3 regions of the Ornithinimicrobium humiphilum genome follow, and region 2 is predicted to be linked to each of the others. Evidence: predicted binding sites of a transcription regulator. Region 2 holds the regulator's gene; each other region holds the start of a gene.
The links. The regulator LexA, encoded in region 2, represses DNA repair genes until DNA is damaged. The targets are predictions, from matches to a motif close to TCGAACANNTGTTCGA.
Positions count from the first base shown of each region.

Region 1: the regulator LexA is predicted to act here: its motif matches at 4,266-4,281, upstream of FB476_RS14295 (HNH endonuclease signature motif containing protein).
Region 3: the regulator LexA is predicted to act here: its motif matches at 5,303-5,318, upstream of FB476_RS03720 (HNH endonuclease signature motif containing protein).

Region 1 is NZ_VFPU01000002.1:146,061-156,578, forward strand. It holds gene FB476_RS14270 (IMPACT family protein) at 1-338, opposite strand, end outside; gene FB476_RS14275 (copper resistance CopC family protein) at 375-1,031, shown strand; gene FB476_RS14280 (DUF3073 domain-containing protein) at 1,223-1,459, shown strand; gene FB476_RS14285 (ABC transporter ATP-binding protein) at 1,551-3,260, shown strand; gene FB476_RS14290 (hypothetical protein) at 3,378-3,911, shown strand; gene FB476_RS14295 (HNH endonuclease signature motif containing protein) at 4,334-6,673, shown strand; gene purM (phosphoribosylformylglycinamidine cyclo-ligase) at 6,720-7,841, opposite strand; gene FB476_RS14305 (AMIN-like domain-containing (lipo)protein) at 7,932-8,573, shown strand; gene purF (amidophosphoribosyltransferase) at 8,578-10,155, opposite strand; gene FB476_RS14315 (DsbA family oxidoreductase) at 10,238-10,518, shown strand, end outside.
Region 2 is NZ_VFPU01000001.1:1,248,442-1,258,959, reverse strand. It holds gene FB476_RS05805 (HAD family hydrolase) at 70-810, shown strand; gene FB476_RS05800 (glycoside hydrolase family 65 protein) at 880-3,480, shown strand; gene FB476_RS05795 (hypothetical protein) at 3,553-4,140, shown strand; gene FB476_RS05790 (LysM peptidoglycan-binding domain-containing protein) at 4,273-4,662, opposite strand; gene lexA (transcriptional repressor LexA) at 4,924-5,646, shown strand; gene FB476_RS05780 (PRC-barrel domain-containing protein) at 5,756-6,088, opposite strand; gene FB476_RS05775 (NAD-dependent protein deacetylase) at 6,151-7,119, opposite strand; gene FB476_RS05770 (universal stress protein) at 7,205-8,050, opposite strand; gene FB476_RS05765 (hypothetical protein) at 8,057-8,599, opposite strand; gene FB476_RS05760 (LysR family transcriptional regulator) at 8,769-9,710, shown strand; gene FB476_RS05755 (ComEC/Rec2 family competence protein) at 9,715-10,518, opposite strand, start outside.
Region 3 is NZ_VFPU01000001.1:812,657-823,174, forward strand. It holds partial or broken gene FB476_RS03695 (AbgT family transporter) at 1-899, opposite strand, end outside; gene FB476_RS03700 (LysR family transcriptional regulator) at 1,027-1,968, opposite strand; gene FB476_RS03705 (CitMHS family transporter) at 2,065-3,489, shown strand; gene FB476_RS03710 (acyclic terpene utilization AtuA family protein) at 3,500-4,831, shown strand; gene FB476_RS03715 (AtuA-related protein) at 4,828-5,142, shown strand; gene FB476_RS03720 (HNH endonuclease signature motif containing protein) at 5,322-6,599, shown strand; gene FB476_RS03725 (DUF2804 domain-containing protein) at 6,728-7,702, opposite strand; gene FB476_RS03730 (hypothetical protein) at 7,777-8,124, shown strand; gene FB476_RS03735 (hypothetical protein) at 8,126-9,124, opposite strand; gene FB476_RS03740 (hypothetical protein) at 9,227-9,571, shown strand; gene FB476_RS03745 (glutathione peroxidase) at 9,576-10,076, opposite strand; gene FB476_RS03750 (aldehyde dehydrogenase family protein) at 10,299-10,518, opposite strand, start outside.

The DNA.
Region 1 (10,518 bases), on a different contig from region 2:
AGGCCACCGGTGCCGAGCAGCGTGCCGCCGAACCACCGGGTCACGACCGCGACGACGTCGCTGAGGCCCGAGTGGGTGAGGGCCTCGAGCATCGGCGTGCCGGCGGTGCCCGCGGGCTCGCCGTCGTCGTTGCTGCGGACGGTGGCGCCGTCGGGGCCGAGCACGAAGGCGGAGCAGTGGTGGCGGGCGTCCCAGTGGGTGCTGCGCGCCTCCTCGACGACGGCGCGGGCGGCCGCCTCGTCGTCGGCCCGGCGCAGCCAGCACTCGAAGACCGACCGCTTCTCCTCGATCCGCGCGACGACGGGGCCGGCGACGGTGCGGTAGGACGAGGGCTGCATGCCCCGCAGCGTAAGGGGCTTCCTAGACTGACGGGCATGACCCGTGCACGTCACCCCTTCATGGCTGTTCTGATCGCCCTCCTCCTGCTCGCACCCGCCGGCACGGCCAGCGCGCACGACCAGCTCCTGGGGAGCGACCCGGAGGACGGTGCCGTCGTCGAGGCGCCCGACGAGCTCGAGCTGGAGTTCTCGGGCCAGCTGTCCGAGCTGGGCCTGCAGGTCGTGGTGACCGACCCCGACGGCCGCTCGGTCGTCGACGGCGAGCCCGAGGTGGACGGCCGGTTCGTCACGCAGGACCTCGTGGACGACCTGGGCGCCGGGACGTACGACGTCGTCTGGCGGGTCACCAGCGAGGACGGCCACCCGATCTCGGGCGAGCTGTCCTTCACGGTCGAGGTGACCGAGGAGCCCACGACGGAGGAGCCGACCACGGCCGCGCCGACGACGGTGGAGACCTCGGAGCCCGTCGAGACCTCGGAGGAGCCGACGGAGACCGCCGCCGAGGAGACGACGAGCGCGGAGCCGACGGCGACCGCCGAGCCGACCGAGGACGCGACCACCGGCGACGAGCAGGACGCCGTGGCGGACGAGGGCGGGCTGCCGGTGTGGGCGTGGGTGATCATCGGGCTGGCCGTCGTCGGCCTGCTGGGGCTGCTCGCACGCACCTGGGGCCGCGGCCGCACCGACGCCTGAGGCGTCGCCGCACGTCATACCCTCTGCGGCACAACGCTCCCGAGCCGGCCGCCAGGCACCGATGCCGGGGGCACCGTGTCTCTCATGTAGCCTAGGCCCCACGAACGCTCACATTCCCCGGGCCGGCTCCGCGACCTGATTCGTCAGCCAGCGATGCCGCCCCGGCAGACTCGACACAAGGGGGTCACGCCATGGGGCGCGGCCGGGCCAAGGCAAAGCAGATCAAGGTGGCCAGGAAGCTGAAGTACTCAGCTCCGTCCACGGACCTCACCGCACTGGAGCGCGAGCTCCGGGCCTCGCGCGGCGAGCACGTCTACGACGACGCTCAGGACGACGAGGACGGCGAGGAGGAGGACCCTTACGCCGCCTACGCGGCGCCGGACGACGAGGACGACGACGAGTCGTGGGCCTCTGACGGCCGACACTGAGGTGTCGGGGTCGACCTCGACTCCTCCCACCCCCACACACGCACATCCCCTGGCCGAGCTCTGGGTCAGGTACCGGCAGTACCGCGCCCGCGTGGTGCTCGCCTTCGTGCTGTCCACGATCCGCAAGGTCATGGACGTCATGCCCGAGCTGCTCATCGGCGCGGCCATCGACGTGGTGGTGCGAGGAGCCGACTCCTTCGTCGCCTCGCTCCTGGGGGTTCCCGACCGTCACCAGCAGATCCTGTGGCTGGCGGTCGTCAACGCGGTCGTGTGGGTGCTGGAGTCGACCTTCGACTACCTCGCCGCACTGACCTGGCGCAACCTCGCGCAGCAGGTCGAGCACGACCTGCGCCTGGAGACCTACGGGCACGTGCAGGGCCTCGACATGGCCTGGCACGAGTCGCGGTCGACGGGCTCGACGCTCGCCGTGGTCAACGACGACGTCAACCAGCTGGAGCGCTTCCTCGACACCGGGGTGGACCGGCTCTGGACGCTGGCGCTCAACGTCGTGCTCGTGGGCGCGGTCTTCGCGGCCAGCAGCTGGACGCTGACGCTGCTGGCGTTCCTGCCGATCCCGGTGATCATCCTGGGGTCGCTGTGGTTCCAGCGGCGGCTCGAGCCGCGGTATGCGGCCGTGCGGTCGACGGTGGCGCGCATCAGCGGGCTGGTCTCGGGCAACCTCGGCGGGATGGCGACGATCAAGTCGTTCACCGCGGAGGAGCGCGAGCTGGAGCGGGTGCGGGAGGCGTCGGACGCCTACCGGCTCGCCAACGCCGACGCGATCCGGGCCTCGGCGGCCTTCGTGCCGCTCATCCGGATGGCGATCCTCGTGGGCTTCACGATGACGCTGCTGCTCGGCGGGTGGATGGCGCTCGACGGCACGCTCGAGATCGGCCTCTACTCGGTGCTGGTCTTCATGACCCAGCGCCTGCTGTGGCCGCTCACGTCGGTGGGCGAGGTCCTCGACCTCTACCAGCGCGCGATGGCGTCGGTGCGCCGCATCCTGGCGCTGCTCGACGAGAAGCCGCTGACACTGCCGGGCGACCGGACACCTGACGCGGTGACCGGGCGGCTGGAGCTGCGCGGGGTCCGTGCGGGATATGCCGACGGCCCGGACGTGCTGCACGACGTCGACCTGGTGGTGCCCGCGGGCGAGGTGCACGCGGTCGTCGGTCCGACGGGCGCCGGCAAGTCGTCGCTGCTGCGGCTGCTGCTGCGCTTCACCGACCCGCGGGCGGGTCAGGTGCTGCTGGACGGGATCGACCTGCGCGAGCTGACGTGGGAGGGGCTGCGGGGCCGGATCGGCTACGTCGCCCAGGACGTCTTCCTCTTCGAGGGCTCGATCGCGGACAACATCGCCTACGGACGCCCCGGCGCGACCCGCGACGAGATCGTGCGGGCCGCCGAGCAGGCTCAGGCGGCGGAGTTCGTCGAGGCCATGCCGGACGGCTACGACACGCACGTCGGCGAGCGCGGCGTGACGCTCTCGGGCGGTCAGCGGCAGCGGCTGGCGCTGGCGCGGGCGATCCTGCGCGACCCCGAGGTGCTCATCCTCGACGAGGCCACGTCGGCCGTCGACAACGAGACCGAGGCCGCGATCCAGCGGTCGCTGGCGGAGGTCAGCAAGGGGCGCACGACCGTGATGGTGGCGCACCGGCTCTCGACCGTGCGGCACGCCGACCGGATCTGGGTGCTCGCCGCCGGGCGGGTCGTCGACGCCGGGACGCACGACGAGCTCGTGGCGCGGCCTGGCCCCTACTCCGAGCTGTGGTCGGTGCAGACGGGCGCGCTCGCGGACTGAGGCGGCGGCATACGGGGGCGCGCTCGCGGACCGGACCTGACCGCATACCCGCTCTGCGGGGACCGGACTCCCTGCTGCAGGGACTAGCCTTGACCACCGGTCAGGGAAGGGACGGACATGGCGCAACGGTCTCGGCACGAGGCGAGCTGGACCTCCGCGGACGCGACGGTGCGGGGACGCCGGTCCGGCCGCGGTGGGTGGATCATGCTGGCGCTGGGGTTCGTGGCGATCGCGGTCATCGCGACGGTGGCGTTCAACCGCTACATGAACTTCCAGACGGTGACCTTCGAGCTGCGCGAGTGCACCGCGCCGCTGACCGCCGTGTCGACGTGGCAGGAGGTGCAGGCCGCCGCCTGCGACCCCGCGCCGATCGACGGTGACGTCCTGACGATGTGGCACGAGGGCTCGCAGTCGAGCGCCGACGCGACGACCGAGACGTCGTGGACGTTCGAGGGGGTGCCGGTGAACACCGTGACCAACGCGCTCGAGATCAGGACCGTGGAGGCGTCCGAGACCGTCGTGCTGGCGGAGCCGGACAACCAGCAGATCCGCCGGGCGCTGACCAGCGACGCGGCCGGGCTGCGGTGGTCGGCGAACATCGGTGACCGCGGGCCGACGACGTACTGGGTGCTGGTGACGCCGGCGGGCTGATCCGCTTGGTGGCCGCGCGCTCCTTCGGATCAGACCACACGCGCTCTCTGGGTCGGGCCGCCGCTCACGCGCTCCGGACCGGGAAGTCGCTCACAGCCACTCTCGACCTGGCCGCCGCTCACAGCCACTCTCCGGACCGGGCCGCCGCTCACGGCACTCTCCTGCTCCTTTGGGCCGGCCAACGTCCACCCCTGCGGGCCACCCGGCTGCGCCACCAGCAACGCACCCTGGGCACGCGCAGGCCCGAGGCCACGACGCCCACATCCTGCCCCGCAGGTCACGGCCCCGCCCACCCGCTGCCAGCCCTGGCGCCCCCGTCCAGCGCCGACTCACTGTGGACAACCCTTCCCTTATTCGAACATATGTACTAGGATGGGTCTCATCCACCAGCACCGCAGCTGAGATCTCCCGGGGGTGAGGGCATGTCGCACAAGGACCGGGACGCCGAGCGCGCCGCGCAGCTCCTCGCCGCTCTGGCCCCGGACGGCACGGTGAACCTTCGCCGGCTGCGTTCCTTCGTCCCGGCCGAGTGGGCGCACAAGACCTCGGTCGGACTCGACGGCGTCATCCGCATCGCCGCCCCGAAGAACGGGTTCATCCGCCTGGAAGCACCCGCGCCCTGTGGTGCGCACCCGGCCCTGGATGCAGCAGCCGCCTCGGGACCGACCTCGGGACCGGCCTCGGACCCGGACCTCACCACCCCGCCCCTCCGCGAAGTCGTCGCCGACCAGCTCCGCGAAGGTCTCGAGGAAGGCCTCGAGGCTCTCGCTCCCTCGCTCTCCCGCCAGCCGCTCGCCGGCGAGGAGGCGGTCGGGGCGCTGGAGACCGTGCACGGGTTGTCCTCGTTGCTCGAGTCGGCTCGTCTCCATGCCGCACGAGAGCTGGCGGCGCGCACCGCCGAGAAGATGCTCCGGGTCAAGGGCGTCACCTCCCCCGACGAGCTCTCCCCCACCGCCCGTGAGCGCTGGCGTGCCCGCGCCAAGTCCGTCACCGCGGCCGAGCTGGCCACCGCGACCGGGATGGGCCTCGGGGCGGCACGCACCGTCGTCGCGATCGCCACGGCACCCGACGCGTGCGCGCGCCCGGTCCAGCAGGCTCTCGATGCCGGCATCGCCCGGTGGGAGCTGGTGGCCGCCTGGTGGCGGCGCTGCACCCACCTGCCGCACGAGTCGGGGGCGGAGATCGCTCGGACGCTCTTCGGCATGGACGTCCCGCTCGGCGAGGTCGCCCCCGAGCGGCTCACACCCGACGGAGAGCTGTCGACGGCGCCGTGGGCCAAGAAGCAGTTCCTCGACGCCCTGGAGCGCGAGGTGCGCCGCCAGGAAGGGGCCGACCCGCTGGCGCAGCGGGCCAGGCGGGAGGCGCAGCACCGCTCCCGTGACGCCTATGCGGTCGTCGACGACGACGGCAGCGCCCAACTGGTCGTCACGGGTGACGCCGCCTCGGTGACGGCATGCGTCGAGCGCCTGCACACCATCGCTGTCCGAGCCCGCCGCGAGGGCGACCCGCGCGGTGTCCCGGCCCTCCGCAGCGACGCCGCCCGCGCGCTGCTCCTGCACGGCACCCTGCCCCTGCCCGCCCTGGGCGAGGACGCGGACCTGCTGACGCCCGACGACATCGCCCGTCTCGTCGACGTCATCTCGGGCACCCCTGCCCACGAGCTGCACGTCGTCGTGCCCTGGGACGTCCTGGCGGGTCATGCCGCGGTCAACGCAGGCGCGCCATCGGATGGAGCGGGTGCAGGCCGCGCCAGGCCGTCCGCCACACCGGGCAGCGACGGAGCGGGCAGCTCTGCCTCGGACAGTGACGGCGCGACGGCATCCGCAGACCGCGATTCCCCCGACGCCGACGCCGACGCCGACGCCCATCATCTCCCCGGCGTCGCTCGCGTCCTGGCTACGCGGTCGACCTTCCTCACGGCCGACGAGGTGCGTCGCATCGCAGGTCGCCCCGGCACCACCATCTACCGACTGCTCACCGATCCCGCCGACGGCCGCTGCCTCGAGCGGTCGCTGACGCGATACTCCCCGGATCGCGCCATGCGCGCGCAGCTGCGGGCGGCCGACGTGATGTCGCGCGCCCCCGGTTCGACCCTCCCGTCCGGCCGCTGCGACCTCGACCACGTCGAGGAGTACCTGCTTGGCGGCCGCACCACCGAGTCCAACCTGCAGTCGCTCGACCGCACCTGGCACGCCCTCAAGACCGAGAAGTTCTGGGACGCCACGATGGACGAGAGCCGCAACGTGACGTGGGAGTCATTCTGGGGCCGGCCGCACCGGACCCGCGTTCACGACTACCGGCAGTACCTCGGCCGGGTCAGACCGCATGAAGACCCGTCAGTCCCCGCCGCGGCGAGATCTGCCGATGTGCCACCCGGCACCGGGCTCAGCCCTGACGAACGTCGCCACCTGGCGTCCCTGCTGGTCTACGCCGCGCTCGCCCACCGCGACCTCGGCGCCCGGCTCGAGGCCGATGACGACGACCCCGAGGCGGGGTCCGACCACGACGTGCGCGACGCCATCTGGCTGCGTTGCACGAGGCCGGACGGTCGTCGGACCACCGGGCCACGACCCGGGACGCCCTCGCCGGAGACGATGCGGGACCTGGACCCTCGGGCCGTCCTGGACAGCTCGGACTGGACGACGCTGGGGACCGCGGCGGACGGGGGCGGGGCGCACGACGCCACGCAGCGCGACGGCGCGGACGGGGACGTCGTCGATGGGCGCTGGGGCAGCCGGCACCCGGGCCCGCCGCCGTTCTGAATCGGCGGTTCGCGTGGGACGGAGCGACCGGCCGGTCCGGGGCCTCTCAGATGCTCCAGCCGAGGTAGGACCCCGTCATCTGCACCGAGCCACCGTCGACCCCCTTGGCGCCCTGGACCAGCGGCTCCCCGATCTCCGGCACGTCGGCGGCGTCGATCACCTCGCCGATGGGCCAGGCCTCGATGCCGTGCTCGGCAAGCACACCCATGGCGCGAGGTGCGTTGTGGGCGGAGACGATGGCGACGAAGCCGACACCCATGTTGAGCGTCTGCTCGAGGTCGGCCTGCGGCACCCGGCCGAGCTCCTGCACCAGCTGGAAGATCGCGGGCGGGGTCCAGTTGCGGTCGACGACGCCGCACAGTCCGCGCGGCAGCACGCGGGCGAGGTTGGCGGCCAGGCCGCCACCGGTCACGTGAGACAGCGCGTGCAGCCCGACCTGGGCGCGGATGAGCTCCAGCAGCGGCTTGGTGTAGATCCGCGTCGGCTCGAGGCACTCCTCCCCCAGCGTCCGTCCGAGCTCGTCGACGTGCCGGTCCCAGTCCCAGCCGGCAGCGCCGAAGACCCGCCGCACCAGCGAGTAGCCGTTGGAGTGCAGCCCGGACGACGGCAGCGCGATGATCACGTCGGTCTTCTCGACCAGGTGCGGGCCCAGGACCTCGCCGTGCTCGACCACGCCCGTGGCGGCACCGGCGACGTCGTACTCCTCCGGCCCGAGCAGGCCCGGGTGCTCCGCGGTCTCACCACCGACGAGCGCGACGCCCGCCAGCTCGCAGCCGCGCGCGATGCCCGACACGATCGCGGCGATGCGCTCCGGCACCACCTTCCCGCACGCGATGTAGTCGGTCATGAACAGCGGCTCGGCGCCCGACACCACGATGTCGTCGACGACCATGCCGACCAGGTCCTGCCCGATGGTGTCGTGCACGTCCATCGCCTGCGCGATCGCAACCTTGGTCCCCACACCGTCCGTCGACGTCGCCAGCACCGGCCGCTGCATGCCCTTGAGCACCGACGCGTCGAACATCCCCGCGAAGCCGCCGAGACCCCCCAGCACCTCGGGCCGGGTCGCACGCCGCACCGACTCCTTCATCAGCTCCACCGCACGGTCCCCGGCGTGGACGTCCACCCCGGCACTGGCGTAGGTGATCGGCTGGTCGGACGCAGTCATGAACGTTCCCTCGGTCTGGTGCGGGCGGGCGAGACAAGGGTATGCCGTGCCTTTCGGACGCGAGAAGGCCGAGGGGCGTACGGTCTGAGCATGAGCAGGCGCGCAGCGCAGAGGGCGTCCGCGACGGCGGCGGTCCTGGCCTCCCTGCTGCTGGCGGGCTGCCAGGGCGACGACGACCCCGACGCCGAGGGCCCCACGCCGACGGCACCCGCGACCTCGACGTCACCGGGCACCACCGAGACCCCCACCGACGAGACCAGCGACGACACGGAGGAACCCACCGGCTCCTTCCCGCCCTGGAGGTCCGACCCCTCCGACCAGCCGCCGGCCGACGCGGGTGCCGGTCAGGAGATCACCGACGTGCGCACCGGCCGGCACGACGGCTTCGACCGGGTGGTCCTCGACCTCACGGGAGACGAGGTCGCGCTGGGCTGGTTCGCCCGCCTCGTGGACGAGCCCGCCGAGGCCGCCTCGGGGCGGCCGGTGGAGGTCGAGGGCGAGCGCTTCCTTGAGCTCGGCATCGCCGGCATCGACTGGACCACCGAGGCCCCGGAGCGCTACGACGGGTCCACGGTCACGGGGCAGGGCACCGAGGTGGTGACCGAGGTCGTCCACGGCGTGCTCTTCGAGGGCCAGCAGCAGATCTTCGTCGGGCTGCGGCAGGACACGGAGTATCGCGTCTTCGCGCTCGACGAGCCCGCGCGGATCGTCATCGACGTCCGCCACCCCTGAGGGCCTACGGCCGACGAACCGCCTCCACGCCACCCGGCGACGCGCTCGTGGGCACGCCCTCGACGTCGAGCGTCCCCACGTCGGTCGGGTCCGCGCCCGACCGCACGGGGAACTGCAGCTCGAGCACGTCCTTGCCCAGCTTGTCGGCGTCGGGCAGCTCGATCGGGTACTGGCCCGAGAAGCACGCGGTGCACAGCGTCGACCGCTCCTGCGACGTCGCCTCGATCATGCTGTCCTCGCTGATGTAGCCCAGCGAGTCGGCCCCGATGGAGGCGCACACCGCGTCGATCTCGAGGCCGGTCGCGATGAGCTCGGCGCGGGTCGCGAAGTCGATGCCGTAGAAGCAGGGCCAGCGCACCGGCGGCGAGGAGATGCGCACGTGCACCTCGGCCGCGCCGGCCTCGCGCAGCATCCGCACGAGCGCCCGCTGGGTGTTGCCCCGCACGATCGAGTCGTCCACGACGACGAGCCGCTTGCCCTTGATGACGTCGCGCAGCGGGTTGAGCTTGAGCCGGATGCCCAGCTGTCGGATCGTCTGGCTCGGCGCGATGAAGGTGCGCCCGACGTAGGCGTTCTTCACCAGCCCGTGGCCGAACGGGATGCCCGAGGCCTCGGCATAACCGATCGCGGCCGGGGTGCCCGACTCGGGCGTCGGCATGACCAGGTCGGCCTCGACCGGGTGCTCCAGGGCCAGCCGACGACCCATCTCGACGCGGGCGTCGTAGACCTCGCGGCCGGAGATCGTGGTGTCGGGCCGGGCCAGGTAGACCCACTCGAAGACGCAGCGCTTGGGCGCCGGCTCGGCGAAGCGCTGGCTGCGCAGGCCGTTCTCGTCGATCGCGATGAGCTCGCCCGGCTCGACCTCGCGCACGACGGAGGCGCCGACGATGTCCAGCGCCGCGGTCTCGGAGGCGACCACCCAGCCGCGCTCCAGCCGGCCCAGGACCAGGGGGCGCACGCCCTGCGGGTCGCGAGCGGCATACAACGTCTGCTCGTCGCAGAAGACCAGGCTGAACGCGCCGCGCAGCAGGGGCAGCACCTCGAGGGCGGCCTGCTCCAGCGGCACGTCCTCGTCGGCCGTGAGCAGGCCGGTGACGATCGCCGTGTCGGTGGTGTTGCCGCGCGCGACCTCGCCGCGCGAGCCCGACAGGTCGCCGCCGTGCCGCTGCGCGAGCAGGTCACGCAGCTCGGCGGTGTTGATGAGGTTGCCGTTGTGGGTCAGCGCGACCGTGTGGTCGGCGGTGCCGCCGAGCGTGGGCTGGGCGTTCTCCCACGAGTTGCGCCCGGTCGTCGAGTAGCGGCAGTGACCGACCGCGAGGTGCCCCTGGAGCGAGGCGAGCGCCGCCTCGTCGAAGACCTGGCTGACCAGGCCGATGTCCTTGTAGACGACGAGCCGCCGGCCGTCGCTCGTCGCGATGCCGGCCGCCTCCTGCCCGCGGTGCTGCAGGGCGTAGAGGCCGAAGTAGGCGAGCTTGGCGACCTCCTCGCCGGGCGCCCAGACCCCGAAGACGCCGCAGGCGTCCTGGGGCAGCCGCTCGTCGGGCAGAAGGTCGTGCGAGAGCCGTCCGTCAGCGCGTGCCACGGCGCAATCCTCCCACAGCAGGCTGGACCCGCACTCCCGGGAGCACCGGAATGCTGACGCGTCACGTAGCGTTGGCCGCACTATGCGTATCGACGTCTGGTCCGACATCGCCTGCCCGTGGTGCTACATCGGCAAGCGCCGCCTCGAGTCCGCCCTCGCGAGCTTCCCGCACGCGGACCGGGTCGAGGTCGTCTGGCACTCCTTCCAGCTCGACCCGACGGCCCCCGTGCCGCCGGTGGAGACCTCCACGTCGGCGCTGGCGCGCAAGTACGGCGGCGGCCCCGAGCAGATCGCCGCGATGCAGGACCGCGTGAGCAGCCTGGCCGCGGCCGAGGGCCTCGACTACCAGCTCGAGCGCACCCT
Region 2 (10,518 bases):
GGCCGGTGCCGGCACCCCGGACCCCGGCCCCACCTGCAGGGGCGCCGGGGCTGCACTACGTTGGACCGGGTGGAGTGGGTAGACGTCGACGCCGTCCTGTTCGACCTCGACGGGGTGCTGACCCCGACCGCCGAGGTGCACATGCGGGCCTGGAAGGAGCTGTTCACCTCCGTCCTCGAGAGCCTGCCGGACGACTCCGGGGCCGACCGCTCCCCCTACACCGACCAGGACTACTTCCGGCACGTCGACGGGAGACCCCGCTACGAGGGGGTCGAGGCGTTCCTCCGCTCGCGCGGCATCGACCTGCCGCACGGCACCCCCGACGACCCGCCCGAGGCGCAGACCGTCTGCGGGCTGGGCAACCGCAAGAACGTCGTCTTCAACGAGCTCCTCGACGCCGAGGGCATCGAGGCCTACCCCGGGTCGGTCCGGGTCCTCGACGACCTGGCCGGGCGCGGCACCGAGGTGGCCGTCGTCACCTCCTCGCGCAACGGCCCGCACGTGCTGCGCACCTCCGGCCTCGCCGACCGCTTCGAGGTCGTCGTCGACGGCGGCGTCGCCGCCGAGAAGGGACTCCGGGGCAAGCCCGAGCCCGACACCTATGCGTATGCCGCGGAGCTGCTGGGCGTGCCCGTCGAGCGCTGCGCCGTGGTCGAGGACGCCGAGTCCGGCGTGCGTGCCGGCGCCGCGGGCGGCTTCGGCCTCGTCGTCGGCGTCGACCGCGGGGTCGGCGCCGACGTGCTGCGCGAGGCCGGGGCCGACGTCGTCGTCACCGACCTCGCCGAGCTGCTGGACGGGCAGACCGGCTGAGCGCACCGCATACCCTCGACGAAGCCCCCGATCCGCTCCCCCGCACCCCGGAACCCTCTGGAGGACCCGTTGCACCTCGACGCGAGCCCGTGGCACCGCCCGCCCCAGCCCGTTGACCCGCTGGACCGCACCCGCTTCCCCGTCGACCCGTGGCGGTTCGTGGAGCGGGCCTACGACGTCTCCGACCTCGGACTGACCGAGACGCTGTTCTCGGTGTCCAACGGCTACCTCGGCCTGCGTGGCAACGTCGAGGAGGGCCGGGACACCCACACCCACGGCACCTTCGTCAACGGCTTCCACGAGACGTGGCCGATCCGGCACGCCGAGGAGGCCTACGGCCTGGCGCGCGTCGGTCAGACGATCGTCAACGTCCCCGACCCCAAGACCATCAAGCTCTACGTCGACGACGAGCCGCTGCTGCTGTCCACGGCCGACATCGAGACCTACGAGCGCGCGCTGGACATGCGCCAGGGCATGCTGCGGCGCGACCTCGTCTGGCGCACGAGCTCGGGCAAGCGCGTGCGCATCTCCAGCACCCGCCTCACGAGCGTGGTCGAGCGGCACCTGGCCGTCATGACCCTCGAGGTCGAGATGCTCGACGGCGACGCCTCGCTGGTGATCTCCAGCGGCGTGCTCAACCGGCAGGACGGCTCGGACGAGTACCAGGTGAGCTCGGCGGCGATGGGCGAGGGCGCCGACCCGCGGCGGGCGGAGTCCTTCGAGCACCGGGTGCTGCAGCCCAGGCTGCACGAGCTCCGCGACGACCGGCTGCTGCTGGGCTACCGGTGCGCCAACTCCGGCATGACGATCGCGACCCTGGTGCACCACCAGATCGAGACCGAGGACCCGTGGACCGAGCGGATCACGATCGACGAGGACCAGGGCAAGCACGTCTACGAGGTCGCCGCGACGCGCGGCAACGTCCTGCGCGTGGAGAAGCTCGTCGCGGTCCACACCTCCCGCGGGGTGCCCCCGAGCGAGCTCGCCGACCGGTGCGAGCGCACCCTCGACCGCGCGGTCAGCGCCGGTGTGGACCAGCTGCAGCAGGAGCACGCCGACCTCTGGAGGCGCTTCTGGACCGAGTCCGACGTCGAGGTCGAGGGCCATCCGGAGGTGCAGCAGGCGATCCGGTGGAACCTCTTCCAGCTGGGCCAGGCCACCATCCGGGCGGGCAGCCACGGCATACCTGCCAAGGGATTGACCGGCAGCGGCTACGGCGGTCACTACTTCTGGGACACCGAGTGCTACGTCGTGCCCTTCCTCACCTACACGCACCCGCAGGCGGCCCGCAACGCGCTGCGCTTCCGGCACGGGATGCTCGACGACGCGCGCCGCCGGGCGGCCGAGATGTCGCAGTTCGGCGCGCTCTACCCGTGGCGGACGATCAACGGGCAGGAGGCCTCGGCCTACTTCCAGGCCGGCACGGCGCAGTACCACATCAACGCCGACATCGCCTACGCCCTCATGAAGTACGTGCGGGCGACCGGCGACCGGCAGTTCCTCCTCAACCAGGGCGTCGACATCCTCGTGGAGACCGCGCGGATGTGGGCCGACCTGGGCTTCTGGCACGTCAACGGCGGCGGTGACCGGTCCTTCCACATCCACGGGGTGACCGGGCCGGACGAGTACAACACCGTCGTCAACGACAACTTCTTCACCAACGTCATGGCGCAGCACAACCTGCAGGCCGCGGTGCAGACGGTGCGCGAGCTGCAGGAGACCGACCCCGTCCAGATGCAGCGGGCGACCGTGCGGCTGGGCCTGGACCCGCGCGAGATCGCCGACTGGGAGCGGTGCGCCGCGCGGATGCACATCCCCTACGACGAGGACCTCGGCATCCACCCGCAGGACAGCCAGTTCCTGGACCGCGAGGTGTGGGACCTCAACGCCACGCCCGCCGACCGGCGGCCGCTGCTGCTGCACTACCACCCGCTCGTGATCTACCGCTACCAGGTGCTCAAGCAGGCCGACGTCGTGCTCGCGCTCTACCTGTGCGGCGACCACTTCACCCTCGAGGAGAAGCTCGCCGACTTCGACTACTACGACCCGATCACGACCGGTGACTCCTCGCTGTCGGCCGTCGTGCAGGCGATCGTCGCGGCGGAGGTGGGCCACCACGAGCTGGCGCTGCGCTACTTCTACGCCGGCCTCTTCGTCGACCTCGCCGACCGGCACGGCAACACCGTCGACGGCGTGCACATCGCCTCCACCGGAGGGGTATGGAGTGCCCTGGTGGGCGGCTTCGGCGGCATGCGCGACCACGACGGACGCCTCTCCTTCGACCCGCGTCTGCCCGAGAGCTGGCCGTCGCTGACCTGGCGGATGCGCTGGCAGCTGTCGCGCCTGCGGGTGCGTCTGGAGGCCGAGGCGATCATCTTCGTCGTCGAGGTCGGCGAGCCGGTGACGCTGTCGGTGCGTGGGCAGCAGGTCACGGTCGGCGCGGACGAGGTCCGGGTGCCCCTGGCCGGCCAGGGTCCCCGCCGCATCCACGAGCCGCAGCTGCAGCTCATCGGCGGGACGCCGACGTCCGAGGGTCCGCGGACCTCCGACGCGGTGCCCGGCGGGGCCGTGCCCCACAGCTGGTCGCACGAGCTGGACGACCCGACCAGCCCGATCCCCGTCCGCGGGCCCGGCGCGGGGCCGGCCGGCCAGGTCGACCCGGTCACGTGAGGGGCGGCGCGCCGGGGCCGCAGGTGCCGTTGCGGGTTGGGGCTCCGGGCCGGCGTGTGGTCGGATAGGCCCATGACTGACCCCACGTCGATGCCGTTCCAGGGCGAGGAGCCCGCCGACGGCGACTCGATCTACGAGGGCCGCCGTCCCGAGGCCGCCGCCACCGCCGAGACCCCCGGGGCCGCCGAGCCCGGGGCGGGAGCGGCCGTCCCCGGCGACCTCCTCCCCCCGGCGCAGACCGAGACCGACCTGCTCGCCGCCCGTGTCGAAGGCCCCGAGGACCAGCAGGGCATGACCGAGCTCTGGCGCGCCACCATGGCCCTGCCCCACTGGTGGTTCATCGCCGTCGGCGACGAGGGCACCGAGTCGCCCGCCGCCGCGGAGATCGACGGCCAGCTCATGCTGCTCACCTTCACCAACGCCGAGCGGGCCCGCCACTTCGCCGTGCAGAACGGCATGATCGGCGTCGACGAGGACCTGCGCGCGATCGCGCTGCCCCCGGCGGAGGTCGTGGCCTCCGGGGAGACCTACCGGGTCTCCGGCATCGGCGGGCTGATGTTCGACCCGCACCTGACGGGCTACTTCATCTCTTCCGAGCAGCTCCCGGTCGTCTGGGACGCGATCTCGTCGCAGACCGGCGACCAGGCGCCGCAGGGCTGAGACCGGCGGGGGCTCCCGTCGAGCCTCGCCGTCCCCGACGACAGCAGGAGACCCCGGCCACCGGCCGGGGTCTCCTGCTGTCGTCGTCGGAACCGGTCGGCCGGGGTGATCCCCGGCCCGCGCCCGGCCGGGTCAGCGCCCGTCGGGGATGACCAGCTCCTGGCCCACGGCGATGTCGGTGGTGCTCAGGCGGTTGGCCCGCTGGATGTCCACGATCGCCCGGTCGAGCGGACGGTCGGGCAGGTGCACGGCCGCGATCTGCGAGAGCGTCATGCCGGGCTCGACGACCACGGCGCTCGTGGCTCCGGCCGGGCTGAGCGAGCTCAGCAGCGAGGCCAGGGCGAGCAGCAGGACCAGCGCGGCGCCCGCGGTGGTCAGGGCCAGGCGACCGCGGCGCGTGATCCGCAGCGGGGCGGGGCGCGGTGCCCGCTCGCCCGCGGGGACGAGACGCAGGTGACCACCGGACCGGCGCGGAGCAGCACCCGACGGGGCGGGCAGGAAGTCGACAGCAGCGGTGCTCATGTGGGTCCTCCTCGGGATCCTCGGACGCGTGTGCGATAGCACGTCTGTGCTATGTCTAGCACGGATGTACGAGAAAGTCGACACGCCGGTCGAACAGGTGTTTGCCCGACGCGCTCCCGGCTCGTAGTGTGTGCTCATGTCAGGGACTTCATCACCGAGCACCGACACACCCGGTGGGACGGCCCGATGAAGACTTCTGACACCACCTCTGACCTGGCCTGACGGCCGGGACCTGGCAGCCAGAGAAGGCAGGGACGGACCATGGCGACCATCCACGAGATGCCGGACCGCGACGGCGGCGCCGAGCTCACCAACCGGCAGCGCCGCGTGCTCGCGGTGATCCGCGACTCGGTCGACGCGCGGGGCTACCCGCCGAGCCTGCGCGAGATCGGCGAGGCGGTGGGCCTGACCTCACCGAGCTCGGTCGCCCACCAGCTCAAGATGCTCGAGCGCAAGGGCTACCTGCGTCGCGACCCCAACCGTCCCCGGGCGATCGAGGTCGTCACGCCGGGCGGGACGGAGGGCTCGGGCTACCGCCGCTCCCCCGCGCCGGAGGAGGCCGGCACCCCCGAGGCCTACGACGAGACGGGCATCGGCGACGCCCGGCCGGAGGCGTCCTACGTCCCGGTCGTCGGCCGCATCGCCGCCGGCGGGCCGATCCTGGCCGAGGAGGCCGTCGAGGACGTCTTCCCGCTGCCGCGCCAGATCGTCGGTGACGGCGAGCTCTTCCTGCTCAAGGTGGTCGGCGACTCGATGGTCGACGCGGCGATCTGCGACGGCGACTGGGTCGTGGTCCGCCGCCAGCCCACCGCGGTCAACGGCGACATCGTCGCGGCGATGCTCGACAACGAGGCCACGGTCAAGACCTACAAGCGGCGCGACGACAAGGTCTGGCTGATGCCGCACAACCCGGCCTACGAGCCGATCGACGGCGACCACGCCGTCATCCTGGGCAAGGTCACCGCGGTCCTGCGCCGCGTCTGACCTGCGCGGAGGCGCACCGCACACGTCTGGCTGCCACCGGCAGGTGACGTCCTCCCGCTACCGCAACGCCGCCCCCACCTCGACCGGGGCGGCGTTGTGCTGTCCGGCGTCAGGCGGAGGGGGCCGGCCCGTCGTCGACCGCGTAGTACTCGAAGAGGTCCTGCTCCTCGTCCTCGGACAGGTGCCGGTCGCACGGGATGTCCGGCGCGTCCTTGATCATCGCGGTCGGGTAGGGCACCCGGATCTGGTCGTCGACGATCTCGGCGCTGGACAGCGGGACGAAGACCTTCCGTCCGCTGAACCGCCCGGTGCGGACGGTCACCCAGGCGGGCTCCCCCGTCTTGTTGTCGAGGTAGACCTGCCCCATGGCGCCCACCTTCTCACCGTCCTGGTCGACGACCTCTGCGTCGTACAGGGCGTTGAGCTGCTCCTGCGAGATCACGTGTCCTCCTGGCTCGATGGCCGCCGCGAGGACGGCCGTCTACGAGCACACCACATCGGTGGTCAGGACGCCAAGTCCGCACCCGGTGCGACGTCGGCGAGCAGGCGCGGGAGCACCTGGTCGAGCAGGCAGTCCAGCTGCACCACGGGCTCGCCGTCGCCCCGGGTCTCACCGCGGGTGACGACGGCGACGGGCTTGCCGTCGCGGGCGGCCCGCCGCACGAAGCGGTAGCCGCTCATGACCCGCAGGCTGGAGCCGAGGACCAGCAACGAGCGCGACCGCTCGAGCAGGTCGAAGGCCCGCTCGACCACCGGCTTGGGCACGGACCCGCCGAAGAAGACGACGTCGGGCTTGAGCGCGTCCCCGCCGCAGACCAGGCACCGCGGCGCCCGGAACGTGCGGACCAGCTCCTCGGGCAGGACGACGTCGCCGTCGGGCCGCACCTCGCCGGCGCCGGCCAGCCGGTCGAAGCCGGGGTTGGCGTCGGTCAGCCACGAGTGCACCTGCTCGCGGGTGGTCGGCTCCCCGCAGTCGAGGCAGACGACCCGGCCCAGGGAGCCGTGCAGCTCCAGCACGTCGGTGGCACCCGCGCGCTGGTGCAGGCCGTCGACGTTCTGGGTGATGACCCCCTCGACCAGCCCGGCCCGTTGCAGGCCGGCCACCGCGGCGTGCGCGGCGTTGGGGCGGGCGGCGGCGAAGCGCTCCCAGCCGCTGAACGCGCGGGCCCAGTAGCGCTGCCGCGCCTCGGAGGACCCGACGAACTCGCCGTGCTGCATGGGCCGCACCCGCCGCTGCCCGTCCGGGCCGCGGTAGTCGGGGATGCCCGACGCGGTCGACATGCCCGCACCGGTGAGGACGAGCACCCGGCTCTCGGCGACGAGGTCCCGCAGCACGGCATACCCCTCCTCGTCGAACGGCCCGGGCGGCGGGAGGGTGTGGGCGAGGTCGACCGGGCCGTCGAGCAGCGGCGGCGTGCTCCCGGCACCCGTCACGGGCTCGCCGAGGGCGCGCAGGTCGAGGGTCCGGTCCACCGTCCCATGGTGCCAGGAGGGACGGCGAAGGGCGCGACGTCGGGGGTCCGTCCCCGACGCCGCGCCCTGCCCGTGGGGAGGTCGCCTAGACGACGGCGACCGGGCATCCGGCGTACTCCACCACCGCGCAGGCGGTGGGTCCGCGGGCGACGACCAGCAGCTCCGAGCCGAGCGCGTGGTCGAGCAGGGCGGCGACCGGATGACGGTCGGTGGCGACCGCCACGACCCGCACCCGGGGGTATGCCGTCCGCCAGGGCGCGAGGCGCTCCTCCAGCTCGCGTTCGGCCCGGTCGGCGTGGTCGGACCAGACCTCGGCGATCGGGAGCTCGGTCCGGACCGCGTCGCCGGGGACGTGCCAGGGGGCGACGGCCACGACCGGGCGGTCGTCGCGGTCGGCCCGGGCCATCGCGGTGGCCAGCGCGCGCTCGACGTGGTCGCCCACGCCGTCGGTCACGTCGACCACGACCGGGGCGTCGGGCGCGACCACGCCCGGGTCCCACCCGCTGGGGACGATGACGGTCGGGGGGCCGTCGACGGTGGCGAGCCACCGGGCCGTCGACCCGAGCCGCAGGGTCCGGAAGCCGCCGGAGCCGCGGCGGCCCACCACGAGGGTGGCGCTGCCGGCCAGCTCGCCGTCGTCCTCGCCCGCCTCCATGACCTCGGCCGTGCGGACGAGGGCGGTGGCGGGGCCCTGGGCGGTCAGCACCTGGATGACCGGTCGGTCCCGGTCGACCCGGGCCACCTCCGAGGCGGCCCGCTCCAGGGTGGCCCGGCCGGCGGGTTCGTTGACGCCCCCGTCGTCGTGGACCAGCACCAGGGGCGCTCGGGACGACGCCGCCTCCGCGGCGGCCCAGGCCACCGCGGAGGCGTTGTTGGTCGATCCGTCCACGCCGACCAGTACCGGCCCGGGGGCCTGCACCGTGGCGCTCATCGCCGGTCAGCGCAGCCAGGACGGGGCGATCCGGGCCCACCAGGTGCCGAGCCCGAGGTAGTTGCGGGCCGCCGGGAGGGTGGCGATGACGATCATGACGATCGCGCCGGTGACGTGGTCGTCCAGGAACGGGTTGGTCGTGGTGGGCAGCGAGGCGAGGTACATGAAGGCGTACATCGCGGCTCCGCAGATGGCACCGACGCGGGCGCCCGCACCGAGGATCAGAGTGAGACCGATGCCCAGGAGGCCGGCCATGAAGAGGACGTCGACGACGCCGTTGCCGGCCATCGCGTTGAACATCCCGGCGAACGGGCCCTCGACGCCGGACAGGTAGCCGGTGGTCGGGGAGCCGCCGTTGACCACGGCGCGCTCGGCGGGGGTGGCGAAGCCGAGGCCGAACATCTTGTCGACGAACGCCCAGAGGAAGTAGAAGCCGAACGCGATGCGCATCACTCCGAGGAGGTAACCGCCCGCGGTCGGGAGGAAGTGCTTGCCCTCACCCACGACGTCAAGGTGGGGGTCCACGTGGATCTCGGTGCGCGTGGTCATGTCAGCCAGCTCCTTTGGTTGTTCCGTTGTGCTGCTGACTTCAGGTTCTCAATTTCCTACTACTCGTAGTAGAGGCCGAGGTCCGGACCTGGAGGGGACCTTCGTCCCGCCCTCGCAGAGCTGCCTGCGCAACTTCCCCCGGACCATTAGCAGCCCTTATGATCGCGGCATGCTTGATGCTGCCGGCCTTCGGGTGATGAAGGCGATCGCCGACGAGGGCACGTTCACCGCGGCCGCCCACGCCCTGGGCTACACCCAGCCCGCCGTGAGCCAGATGGTGCGCCGGCTCGAGGAGCGGACCGGCACCGTGCTGGTCGAGCGCGCCGGCCGCTCGGTGCGGCTGACCGAGGCGGGGCGGGTGCTGGCCCGGCACGCCCACGACATCCTCGAGGCCCTGGACAAGGCCGAGGCCGACATCTCCGCGATCGCCGGGCTGCGGCGCGGCGACGTGCGCCTCATGGCCTTCCCCTCCTCCTCCGCCACGCTCGTGCCCCGGGCGCTGGCCGCCCTGCGCGCCAGCCACCCGGCCATCACGGTGAAGTTCACCGAGGCCGAGCCGCCGGAGTCGCTGGCGGCGCTGCGCGCGGGCACCGTGGACCTGGCGGTGGCGTTCAGCTACGAGGGCACCGACCCCGGCCGCGGCGAGGACGACCTCGCGGGTCTGGAGGTCATCGACGTGCTCACCGACCCGGTGCAGCTGGTGCTGCCCAAGGACCACCCGCTCGCGGAGCGGAGCGAGGTCAACCTCGCCGACCTCGCCGCCGACCGCTGGATCGCGGGCTGTCCCCGGTGCCGTGGCCACCTGCTCTCGCTCGCCCACGAGGCGGGCTTCACCCCGGACGTGACCTTCGAGACCGAGGACTACGTCGCGGTGCTCGGCCTGGTCGCCGCCGGGCTCGGCGTCGCGGTGGCGCCCCAGCTCATCCTCCACTCGGTCTCCCACCCCGACGTGGTCGTCCGCCCGGTCTCCCCGCCGTCTCGCCGCGTGGTGCAGATCGTCACCACGCCGGACCTCATCCGGGTGCCGGCCGTCGCGGTCACGATCGAGGCGCTGCGCAAGAGCGCCCAGGAGCTGCAGGCGCGCGAGCTCGAGCAGTCGTCGGCCGGCTGAGCGCTCAGCCGTCCCGGCGGTGCACGACGAGGCCGGCCTCGTCGCGGCTGACCGCGACGTCGCCGTCGAGGTCGGTGCGCAGCACCACCATGCCGGCTGAGCGCAGCAGGTCGAGGGTGCGGGGCGCCGGGTGCCCGAAGGTGTTGTCCGCCCCGACCCCGATCAGCGCGACCTCGGCCCGGGTGCCGGTGACCAGGGCGGCGTCCTGCGCGGCCGAGCCGTGGTGGGCCACCTTGAGCACGTCGTAGTCACGTCCCTGCACCATCTGCCGGACCCGGCGTGCGGCCTCTGGCTCGATGTCGCCCGTCAGCAGCAGCCGGGTGCCGTCGACGGTGACGTCGAGCACGAGGCTGCCGTTGTTGGCGGGCGAGCCGCCCTCCACCGGTCGGTCGCCCGGCGAGACCACCTCGACCAGGGCCGCTCCGACCTCCAGGACATCACCGGCCGTGAGCTCGACCGTCGGCACGCCGGCACGCGTCAGGTCGGCGAGCGTGGCGGCCGAGACGTCCGGCGGGTCCCGGACGGGGCTCACGTAGGCGCTGCTCACGCTCGCGACGTCGAGCACCCCGTCCAGCCCGCCGGTGTGGTCGCTGTGGAAGTGCGTGAGGACCAGGGCCTCGACCCGCTCGACGCCGAGGTCGCGCAGGCAGCGGGTCACCGGAGCGGGGTCCTGGCCGGTGTCGACGACGAGGGCAGCGCCGGGGCCGGTCCGGACGACGAAGGCGTCGCCCTGCCCGACGTCGCAGCCGGCGACCACCCAGCCCGGTGGCGGCCAGCCGGCAGAGCCCGGGGCGGGCCAGAGCAGGCC
Region 3 (10,518 bases), 440 kb from region 2:
ACGCCCTCCTCACCCCGGAGCGGGGAGCCGGGGACGAACAGCGCCGCGAAGTATGCCGCGAGCAGGACGAGGGCGGTCAGGCCCGCCCTGCGCAGCCCCTTGCTCTCGTCCTCGGCGACATTCAGGTCGTCCAGACCCTCCGCGTCGTCGCTGTCGTCGTCGAGGCCGCGCGTGGTGCGGGTGAGCAGCAGCTCGGTCACCGCGGTGATGATCAGCGCGAGGACGATCGCCGAGGCGATCGAGAAGAAGTAGTTGGCGACCGGCGAGACGACGTAGCCCTCCTCGACGAGCTGCGCGGCGCTGGTCGACAGGCCGGCCAGGATCGCGTCGGTGCCGGTGACCAGCAGCGAGGCGTTGTAGCCGGCGCTCGCCGAGCCGAAGGCGACCACCGCACCGAGGACCGGGCTGCGGCCGACGGCCTTGAAGGCGGCGGCGCCGAGGGGGATGAGCACGACGTAGATCGCGTCGGAGGCGACCGAGCCGGTCACGCCGGTCAGGGCCAGGACGAAGGTCAGCCAGCGCGGCGAGACCTTCGCGACGACCGCGCGGATGGCGGCGGCGAGGAGGCCGGAGCACTCCGCGACCGCGACGCCGAGCATCACGACGATGATCAGCCCGAGCGGCGGGAAGGCGGTGAAGTTGGGCACCGCCTCGGTGACGATCTGGCGCAGCCCCTCGGGGGTCAGGAGGTTGACGACCGCGACCGTCTCGCCGTCGGCGGGGGAGACCGCGCTCACGCCGATCCGGCCAAGGATCGCGCTCGCCGCGAGGATGATCCCGCCGAGGATCAGGAAGAGCCAGAACGGGTGGGGCAGCTTGTTGCCGATCCGTTCGAGCACCTGGAGGGCACCGACGAGGCCACCCTGCTTCTCCGTCGTGTCTGGCGTCGTGCTGGACATGCGTGAGCAGGCCTTTCGTGGTCGAGGACCTGAATACGCAAACAGGGGTTTGCATGAGTATGCAAACCGAAGTGGCACGTGGGAGGGCCCGTGGCGGGGGGTGAGGCGGGTGGCCGGGAGGGGCTCGTCAGGCGTGGTTGCGGGCGTGCACGGCCCAGGTGACGCCGGGGAGCCCGGGGCGCTCGGTGCCGGGGTCCAGGAGGAGATCGAGCCAGGCGCGGGCGGGTGGACCGAGGGGTCGTTCGCTGCGGTGGGCGACCACGATGTGGCGCGTGACACGGGGACGCAGGGGTATGTAGTGCAGGTCGGCGAAGGCGAGGAGCGGCAGGACGAACCCGGGCACCACGGCGGTGCCCAGTCCCGCCGCCACGAGGCCGCCGACGGTGCCGACGTTGCTCGCCTCGACGACCTCGCCGACCTCGACCCGGTGCCGGGCGAGAGCGCTGTCCACGAGGCCGCGGATCGTGCTCGCCCCGGTGAAGACGACGAGGGGGCGCTCCGCGAGGGCCGTCCACGGGAGGTGGTCGGCACCGGACCAGGGATCGTCGGCCGGCACGGCAGCGAAGAACTCGTCGCGGGCCAGCGGGATCTCGAGCTGCTCGGCGCGCGGTTGCTGCGAGCGGGCGGTGACGGCCACGTCGGCGTCCCCGCGGGCCAGGCGCTCCTGGACGCTGCCACCCAGTGCGTCGTCGATGGCGACGTGCACGCCTGGGTAGCGGGTGCGCATGGTGAGGACGAAGGGCGGGAGGAGGGTGGCTGCGAGCGAGGGGAGGGCGGCGATGCGGAGGGATCCGTGCGTGCCTGCGAGGTAACCGGCGAGGTGTCGCAGGCCGTCGTCGTAGTCCCGCACCAGCCGGCGGGCCAGCTCGAGGACCTCGCGGCCCTCGGGGGTCACCCGGACCCTCCGGGTGGTGCGCTCGAAGAGGCGGGTCCGCAACCGGCGCTCGCACTCGGCGACGGCGCGGCTCAGCGACGGCTGGCTGACGCCGAGGGCCGCCGCGGCCGCCGTGAAGGTCCCGTGGTCGGCGAGCGTGACGACCGCCCGCAGCTGGGTGGGAGACAGGTCCATGCGCATTGTGCATGAATCTATCCGGAATTGGCGATGGACGTGGAGAGATCGTGCTGCCCAGACTGGTCGGCGACCGTCCACCGGAAGGGACCGACGATGCTCTCCACCATCGGCTACCTGATGATCGCCGTGATCCTCGGGCTGCTGCTCACCAGCCGCGTGGCTGCGGTCGTCGCCCTCGCGGGCGTCCCCGTCGTCGCCGCGCTCGTCGCCGGTTTCGGTCCGGCCGAGATCACCGGCTTCGTCAAGGACGGGCTCGGCGGGGTCGCCGGCACGACGGCGATGTTCATCTTCGCCATCACCTACTTCGGGCTCATGCGCGACGCCGGGATGTTCGACCCGGTCATCCGCCGCATCGTCCGGTGGGCGGGCAACGCGCCCGCGACGATCACCGTCGCGACCACGGCGCTGGCGATCTTCGCGCACCTCGACGGTGCCGGCGCCACGACCTTCCTCATCACCATCCCGGCGATGCTCCCGCTCTACGACCGGCTCGGCATGAGCCGCCTGACGCTCACGGTCTGCACGGGCCTGGGTGCCGGCGTGATGAACCTCCTGCCCTGGGGCGGTCCGACGGCCCGCGCCGCCACGGCCACCGGGATCGACGTCAACGAGCTCTGGGTGCCGCTCATCCCCGCGCAGGTCGTCGGCATCGTCGGCGCGCTCGCGATCGCCTGGTTCCTCGGTCGTCGCGAGCACCGTCGGCTGGGTGACCTGGCTCCGGTCGCCGTCGAGGCCGAGGTGGGGGCCGCTGCCGGGCCCGGCGCCGCTGCCGGACCGGGCGCCGCTGCCGGACCGGGCGCCGCTGCCGGGTCGGGTGCCGGGTCTGCCGCGGAGGTGGAGCCCGCGGTCGACCCGCTGGCTCTCTCCGACGAGGACGCGGCGCTGCGTCGTCCACGGCTCTTCTGGTTCAACGTGGCGCTGACCGTCGCCGTGCTCGTCGTCCTGGTCATGGGCTGGGCCTCCCCGGAGCTGACCTTCCTCGTGGCCGTCGTCGTCGCGCTGGTCGTCAACTACCCCGGCCTGAAGCAGCAGACCGCACGCATCGAGGCCCACTCGATGGGCGCCATGCTCATGGCGACCACGCTGCTCGCGGCCGGTGCCTTCCTCGGCATCATCGAGGGCTCCGGGATGATCGAGGCGATGGCGGAGACCGCCGCCGGGGTCGTGCCGGCCTCGGCCGCCCCCGGCCTGCCGCTCATCGTCGGCATCCTCGGGGTGCCGCTCAGCCTGCTGTTCGGGCCGGACGCCTACTACTTCGGCGTCATGCCGGTGCTGACCGCGCTCGGCGAGGCGCACGGCGTGCCGACCGAGGCCATCGCGCAGGCGTCGATCCTCGGTCAGGAGACGGTCGGCTTCCCGATCAGCCCGCTGACCGGCTCCTTCTACCTGCTGGTCGGCCTGGCCGGCGTGGACATCGGCAAGCACATCAAGGCGCTCTTCGGCTGGGCCTGGCTGCTGAGCATCCTCATGCTGGTCGTCGCGATCGCGATCGGTCAGATCCCGCTGTGGGCGAGCTGAGGAGGGCGCGGTGACCGTCCGACTGGGAGCAGGCGCGGGTTTCAGCGCAGACCGGATCGACCCGGCCGCGGCCCTCGTCGCGGGTGCGGACCTCGACTTCCTCGTCTTCGAGGTGCTCGGGGAGCGCACGATCGCCGCCGCCAACGACCGCAAGCTGTCCGGACGTGGGGTCGGCCACGACCCGCTGCTCGCGGACCGACTGGCGGCCACCCTGCCGACCGCGCTGGAACGGCATACCCGGATCGTGACGAACGGAGGCGCGGCCGACCCTCTGGCAGCGGGTCGGCTGGCCGACGAGATCGGCGGCGGCCGGGCGCGCGTGGCGGTCATCACCGGTGACGACGTCCTGCAGGCGGTGCGGGAGGCCGATCCCGTGGTGTGGGAGAACGGGTTGCCGCTGTCCGAGCAGCCGGGCGAGCTCGTCTCCGCCAACGCATATGTCGGCGCCGGGCCGGTCCGCGACGCCCTCGACGCGGGCGCCGACGTGGTGATCGGCGGGCGTCTGGCGGACCCGTCGCTCTATCTCGGTGCGATCGCCCACGCCCATGGCTGGGCCCTGGACGGTGACCCGGAGCTGCTCGGGCGAGGAACCGTCGTCGGCCACCTCCTGGAGTGCGCGGGCCAGCTGACCGGCGGCTACTACGCCGACCCGGTGACCAAGCCCGTGCCCCGCCTGGCCGAGCTGGGCTTTCCGTTCGCCGACGTCGCGGCTGACGGGTCCGCCGTGCTGGGGAAGCTCGAGGAGAGCGGCGGTCTGCTGACCGTGCGCACCGCCACGGAGCAACTGCTCTACGAGGTCGGCGACCCTGCTGCCTACCTGACCCCGGACGTCACGGCCGACTTCAGCCAGGTGCGCCTGGAGCAGGTCGGGCCCGACCGCGTCGCCGTCTCCGGCGCGTCCGGGCGCCCCCGGCCGGATGCGCTCAAGGTGACCCTCGGCTTCCGGGGGTCCTGGCGCGGGGAAGGGCAGATCACGTATGCCGGGCCGCGTGCCCTGGCCAGAGCCGAGCTGGCGCGCGACATCGTCGTGGAGCGGCTCGCGGCGGTGCACGCGATCGATGCGGGCAGCGTCACGGTGGAGCTGATCGGGACGGGCTCGGCGTTCCGGGGCCTGGTGCCACCGCAGGAGGCGCTCGAGGTGCGGCTGCGCGTCACGGGCTCGGTCGCGACGGAGCGCGAGGCACGGGCGGTCGGCTGGGAGGTCGAGAGCCTCTACACGAACGGGCCCGCCGGTGGCGGCGGGGCACGGACCTCGACCACGGAGGTGTTGGCGATCCGGTCGTGCCTGCTGCCCAGAGAGCTCGTGCACCCGACGGTCACGATGGTCGGAGGTGCGCGGTGAGTCCTTCGAGAATTCTCGACGACGTCGCCGACGTCCGGACCGGAGACAAGGGCGACACGCTCGTGGTCGCGGTCGTGGTGCGCGATCCGGGCGACTACGAGACGGTGCTGCGGGCGCTGTCGCCGGGCCGGGTGGCGACGCACTTCGGTGAGCTGCTGACGGGGGAGATCTCCCGGACAGAGCTGCCGCAGCTCGAGGCGGTCGTGCTCCTGCTGCCCGGGGTGCTGGGCGGTGGTGTCACCGGCGCGCCGGTGCTCGACGGGCACGGCAAGACGCTCAGCTCGTACGTGGCGATGCTCGCGCTGGACTGAGGGCCGGGGTGATCGGGGTCCCGGCGGCCGGCGCGGTGGGCCGGTCGGCGTGACGGGCCGGAGTCGCGGATCGGCTGCGTCGGCGCAGGGTTCTACCTCTGCCACCCTCACGGGCCCATTTCTACGACGCGCCGATCAAGGTGTCTGGGTCTGTCGGCGTTCGAACATATGATCGAGGTATGCAGCAGCCGCTGGGGACGGTGCGGCCGCCGAGGGGGACGGAGTCGGCGGGCGGTCAGTCCTGGCTGCTGGCGGGGCTGCCCGCGGACGTGAGCCGGCCGGAGCTGGTGCAGGACGACCTGGTCGTCGAGTCGTTGGGGTGGATCTCCCGGGCCGTGTCGGACCTGGAGCGGTCCCGGTTGGTGATGGCCACGGAGGCCGTGGACCGGGGCCTGCACCTGGCCGAGGGGTTCTCGGTGGTGGACTGGCTGGCGCTGCGGTGTCCGGACCTGGAGCGGCGGGCGTTGATGGACCTGGCGCGGTTGGCGCAGGCGGGTCGGGAGCCGGTGCACGCGCCGTTGCTCGAACGCGTCAAGGATGGACAGCTGTCGATCGCGCGGGCGGCGAGGCTGCACCGGGCGTTGCAGCGGGTGCGGCCGGGCCTGCCCCCGGAGGAGTACGCCGCCGCCGTGGAGCTGCTGGCCGAGGCCGGGAGCAACCCGCTCTTCGACGACAAGGACATCAGCAGGATCGTGGACCGGCTCGTGGCGCAGTGCGTGGACGAGCGTGACCACGAGGCCAAGGCGAAGAAGAAGCACGCGATGCGCGGGATCCACGAGTCGAGCCTGGCAGACGGGTCGGTGAAGCGGTGGATCATCACCTTCGGCGACGACGCCGACTACGAAGCCGCCAAGGCCATCATCGACTCCCCGCTGGCGGCACCGGCGACCAAGGAGGAGCAGGACGCCACCGGTGAGCTGGACCTGCGGACGGCGACCCAGCGCAAGTACGACGCGTTCATGACCGTGATGCGCCGCGGGGTGGCCGGCACGGCTGGTCAGCCGACGACACCGAAGGCGACGTTGATGGTGACGTTGGACTTCGAGACGCTCAAGCGTCAGCTGTCCGAATCCGGCGGTCACCTGCCCGGGGTGGGTTCGACCCTGGCCGGGGCGCCGTTGCGGGCGGAGGCGATCCGCAAGCTGGCGTGCGAGGCCGACATCATCCCCGTCGTGCTCGGCGGACCAAGCGAGATCCTCGACCAGGGCCGCCGCAAGCGCCTCGTCACCCCAGCACAGCGGGTCCGGCTCGCAGCACGGGACCGGGGGTGCACGATCCCGGGGTGCACCGTGCCCGCGACCTGGTGCGACGCCCACCACGTCATCCCCTGGGCCCTCGGCGGGCGATCAGACCTTTCGAACTACGCCCTGCTGTGTCCGAGGCACCACACCTTCGTGCACGACCGCAACCTGACGGCGACCGTGACGGAGCTCGGTGTCCGGTGGCATCTGAGATGACCCCGCCCCGAGCCCGGCCCCAACCGGCCGGGCGATGAGGCATGTCCGGGTGCCGGGACGGGCGTCACGGGGTGCTCGATGGCGTCGGCTCCGCAGTGGGATGGCCACGGGAGCCGCACCCAAAGCGCTCACCAGCGGTTGTGCGCCTCCTCGGCCCAGCCGACGAGGCCGTCCAGCTCCACCTTCCGGCCGTCGTCGTCGACCGCCCACCCGCTGAACGTGCCGAAGCACTGGTGCGTCTCGCCCGCCACGACCAGCAGGTTGGTCCGCGCCACCCGCTCGTGGAAGGGCGTCAGCGTCACGCTCACCCGCGGGCCCTCGATCGTCCAGGGCGCCATCCAGGTGGTGCGGTCGTACGTCCACGTCAGCTCCTCGTGGATCTTGTGCAGCCGGCCGTCGACGAAGATCCCGTTCTCGGTCTGGCCGGTGCCACCGGTCCACTTGCCGCCGAGCTGGATCCCGAGATCACCGCCGGGGCGACTGCCGGCGGCCCAGTTCCAGGTCATCGAGTAGGGCCAGCGCCCACGACCGTGGTCGAGCACCGCGAAGGAGTCCGCCGGGGTCACGGCGTGCTCGACACCGTCGACGGTGATCGTGCCCTCGACCGGGCGTCCGAGGTCCTTGACCGTGTACTGGAACCGCTTTGTGCTCCACGGCACCACCACGCCCAGCGACTCCTGTCCCGGCCCGATCCGCAGGTCCAGCGCCACGCTCTCGGCCGTCGCGCGGATCGCCGTGGCATCCGGCTGCTGGTCGATCGCGATCTCCAGCCCGGGCCCACGCCCGTAGGCGGTGCCGGCACCGGATACCCCCGGGAACTGCGCCCCGCGCGCGAGCGGCACCACCGCCTCCGGCGTGAGCTCGCGGTGGGTCTCGCGGTCGAGCACGTAGAGGCTGTGCACCCCGGCGTAGTCGAGCGACGAGACCACGACGCCGATGACGTGGCGCGGGGTCACGATGCCCCAGTACTCCCACCGCTTGGTCCGCCCCCACCCGGTGAGGTTGGCGGTGTGCAGCGGCCGGCGGCTCCAGCCGACGGCGTCGGGGTTGAGGGAGCCGTCGGGCAGGCAGAGCTCGACCGGCGCGGTGATCTCACGGGACATGCGCAGATTGTGGCGTATGCCGTGCGCCCGGGACGGACCTAGCCGTGCGGGGCGGTGAGGGCTAGGTTCGAGCCATGAGCGACCTGCAGTGCGCAGCGCGGATCGTCGTCGTCAACCCGCCCGCGCTCGGCGACGTGCCCTGGCTCGCGTCCCAGCTCTACCGCGAGCACGTCCAGACCGTCTACGTCGCCGACGACGTGCCCGGTGATGGCCCGGTCGAGACCCTTGCCGAGGACCTCGGCGTGCCCCTGCGCAGCGATCATGAGCTGCTCCACGACGAGTCCGACGGGCTGCAGGACCTGGCGGACCGGCACCGCGGCGAGACCGTCGTGGTCGTCCGCGGTGGTGACGCGCAGGAGCCGGCGCTGCTGCTGGTCGACTCCGACGGGATCAGCGTGAGGTCGCTGGGCGAGGAGGTCTGAGTCAGGCGCCTGTCGCGGTTGTCTGCTCCAGCAGCGTGAGAACGGCCAGCGTCTGGGCGGCGAGGTGCTCGACCAGTGTGTCGCCGGCCATGTCGGGCGCGAGGTGGAGCGGCAGCCACACGGCCTCGCCCATCTCGCGCAGCTCTTCCCCGTGGGCGGACAGGCGCAGCGTCCTTCGCCACGCCTCGAACTGCGGGCTGGCTTGCGGGATGCACAGCCAGAAGGGTGATCCGCCCAGCTCCTCGAGCCCGATCGCCAGCCCGATGCTGAGGTAGTTGTCGACGTGGCCGACGCTGACGTAGCGATACACGTGAGCGGGGTTGCGGTTCACCAGCGGCCCGGTCCACGCCAGATCGGACCTGAGCCGCTCGGTAAGCCGGTTCAGCACCGTCCGCAGGTGCTGCCCGTGCTCGGGGTCGGTGACCGCTGCCGCCGGCACGACCCAGCCGGACAGGGCACGGCAGACCGCCTGGAGCTGCGCGACATCCGCGGCAGGTGAGACGGGTCCGGAGCCGGCTGTGTCGAGCGCGTCCGCCATGGCCTGCAGGCATTCCTCCCAGGACAGGACGACCGTGCGGATGGTCGGAGGGAGGTCGGGCTCGAGGGTGTCGAGCACCATGCGTCCCTCGGAGACCCGGGTGGCGGGGACCAGGAGCATGAGGACGCCACGCTCGCCCCCGAGGGCCTGCTGCTGATGGGCGAGATAGGTGCGCATCTGGTCAAGGGTGATCAGGTGGCCGATCTTGGCCTCCACGATGAGGCGCGGGCGGCCCTGGGCATCGAGACCCTCGAGGTCGAGCCGCCACCCGCCCTCGATGCCCCGCTCCCGCTCGACGGACCGCACCATGCTCAGGTCCACGCCGACCGCGTCGCCGACGAGGTCGAGGAGGGCCGCCCTCGAGGGCGGGTCGTCCAGCAGCAGGCGGAGGGCGTCGGTGGTGATGACCTCGGTGAAGTACCCGGCCAGCCGTCCGAGCAACGGCGTGTGCGGTGCAGGCATGACCCGATCCTGCCACCGAGCAGGGCAGGTGTGTCGGACCTGCCTTGGAGGATGACCTTGTCAGGTCAGCAGCAGAGGCTGACCGGTCGCAGGAGGCACGGCATGAGCGCGCAGGTCGACGAGCGGGACCTCACGTGGTGGTTCGAGCGGGCCGCGTCGTTGTCCTGGACCTGGGCGAGGACGTATGCCGAGACCGCCCCGCACTGGTACGTCGTGCTGGGACGCACGCCCGGCCTGGACCAGGACGACTTCGTCCGTGCCGCGCGCGTGATCGAGACCTTCGGCCGGGCTGGCCAGTTCTACGGACGCACCTACGTCTACCTCTACGACGACAGCTCGGGCATGAAGTGGTGGACGATGGACGAGACGCCGGAGAGCACCACGCTCATCAACATGGCCGAGACCAGACTGACCTACCCGCCGAGGTCGGACGGGGCACGGGGCTAGACGCTCAGGCGTCGCCCAGGCGCGCCAGGGCGTCCTCGATGGCCCCGACGACGGCCGGGTCGGTCGGTTCGGTCCGGGGGCGGAAGCGTGCGACCGGCTCGCCATCCCCGTCGACGAGCCACTTCTCGAAGTTCCAGGTGACGTCGCCGGCCTCGCCCTCGGCGTCCGCGACCTGCGTCAGCTCGACGAAGAGCGGGTGTCGCCCCTCGCCGTTCACCTCGACCTTGTCCATCATCGGGAAGGTCACGCCGTAGGTCGCCGAACAGAACTCCGCGATCTCCTCGTTGGTCCCCGGCTCCTGCCCGCCGAACTGGTTGCACGGGAAGCCGACGACGGTCAGCCCGCGGTCGCCGTACTCTTCCTGCAGCTGCTCGAGCCCGGCGTACTGCGGGGTGAGCCCGCAGCGCGAGGCGACGTTGACGAGGAGCAGGACGCGGCCGGCGTGCTCGCCGAGCGTGGTCGGGCGGCCGTCGAGCGTGGTCAGAGGTATGTCGTGGAGCGTCACGCTGGTCACTCTAGGACCCCGACGGGACGACAGTGGGACCGGTCGTGTCGCCATGACGACACCGATCGGTCACCTGCCCGCCCGGCCAGGTGCTCGAACACCCGCAGCAGGAGCGCACGCGCGAGTTCGTCCGCCGCTTCCTCTGACCCTCGAATCAGTGTGTCCGGTTGTGGTCGCTATCACGACCACAACCGGACACTCTGTCTGCTGAGGTATGCCGTGTCAGAGCTTGACGATCACCGTCTTGGTCTGGGTGTAGGCGTCGAGCGCCTCGCGGCCCTTCTCCCGGCCGTAGCCCGACTTCTTGAACCCGCCGAACGGCAGCTCCACACCGCCTCCGGCGCCATAGGTGTTGACGTAGACCTGCCCCGCCTGGACGGCGGCGGCCATCCGGTGCGCCCGGCTCAGGTCCTTCGTCCAGATCGCGCCGAGCAGGGCGTAG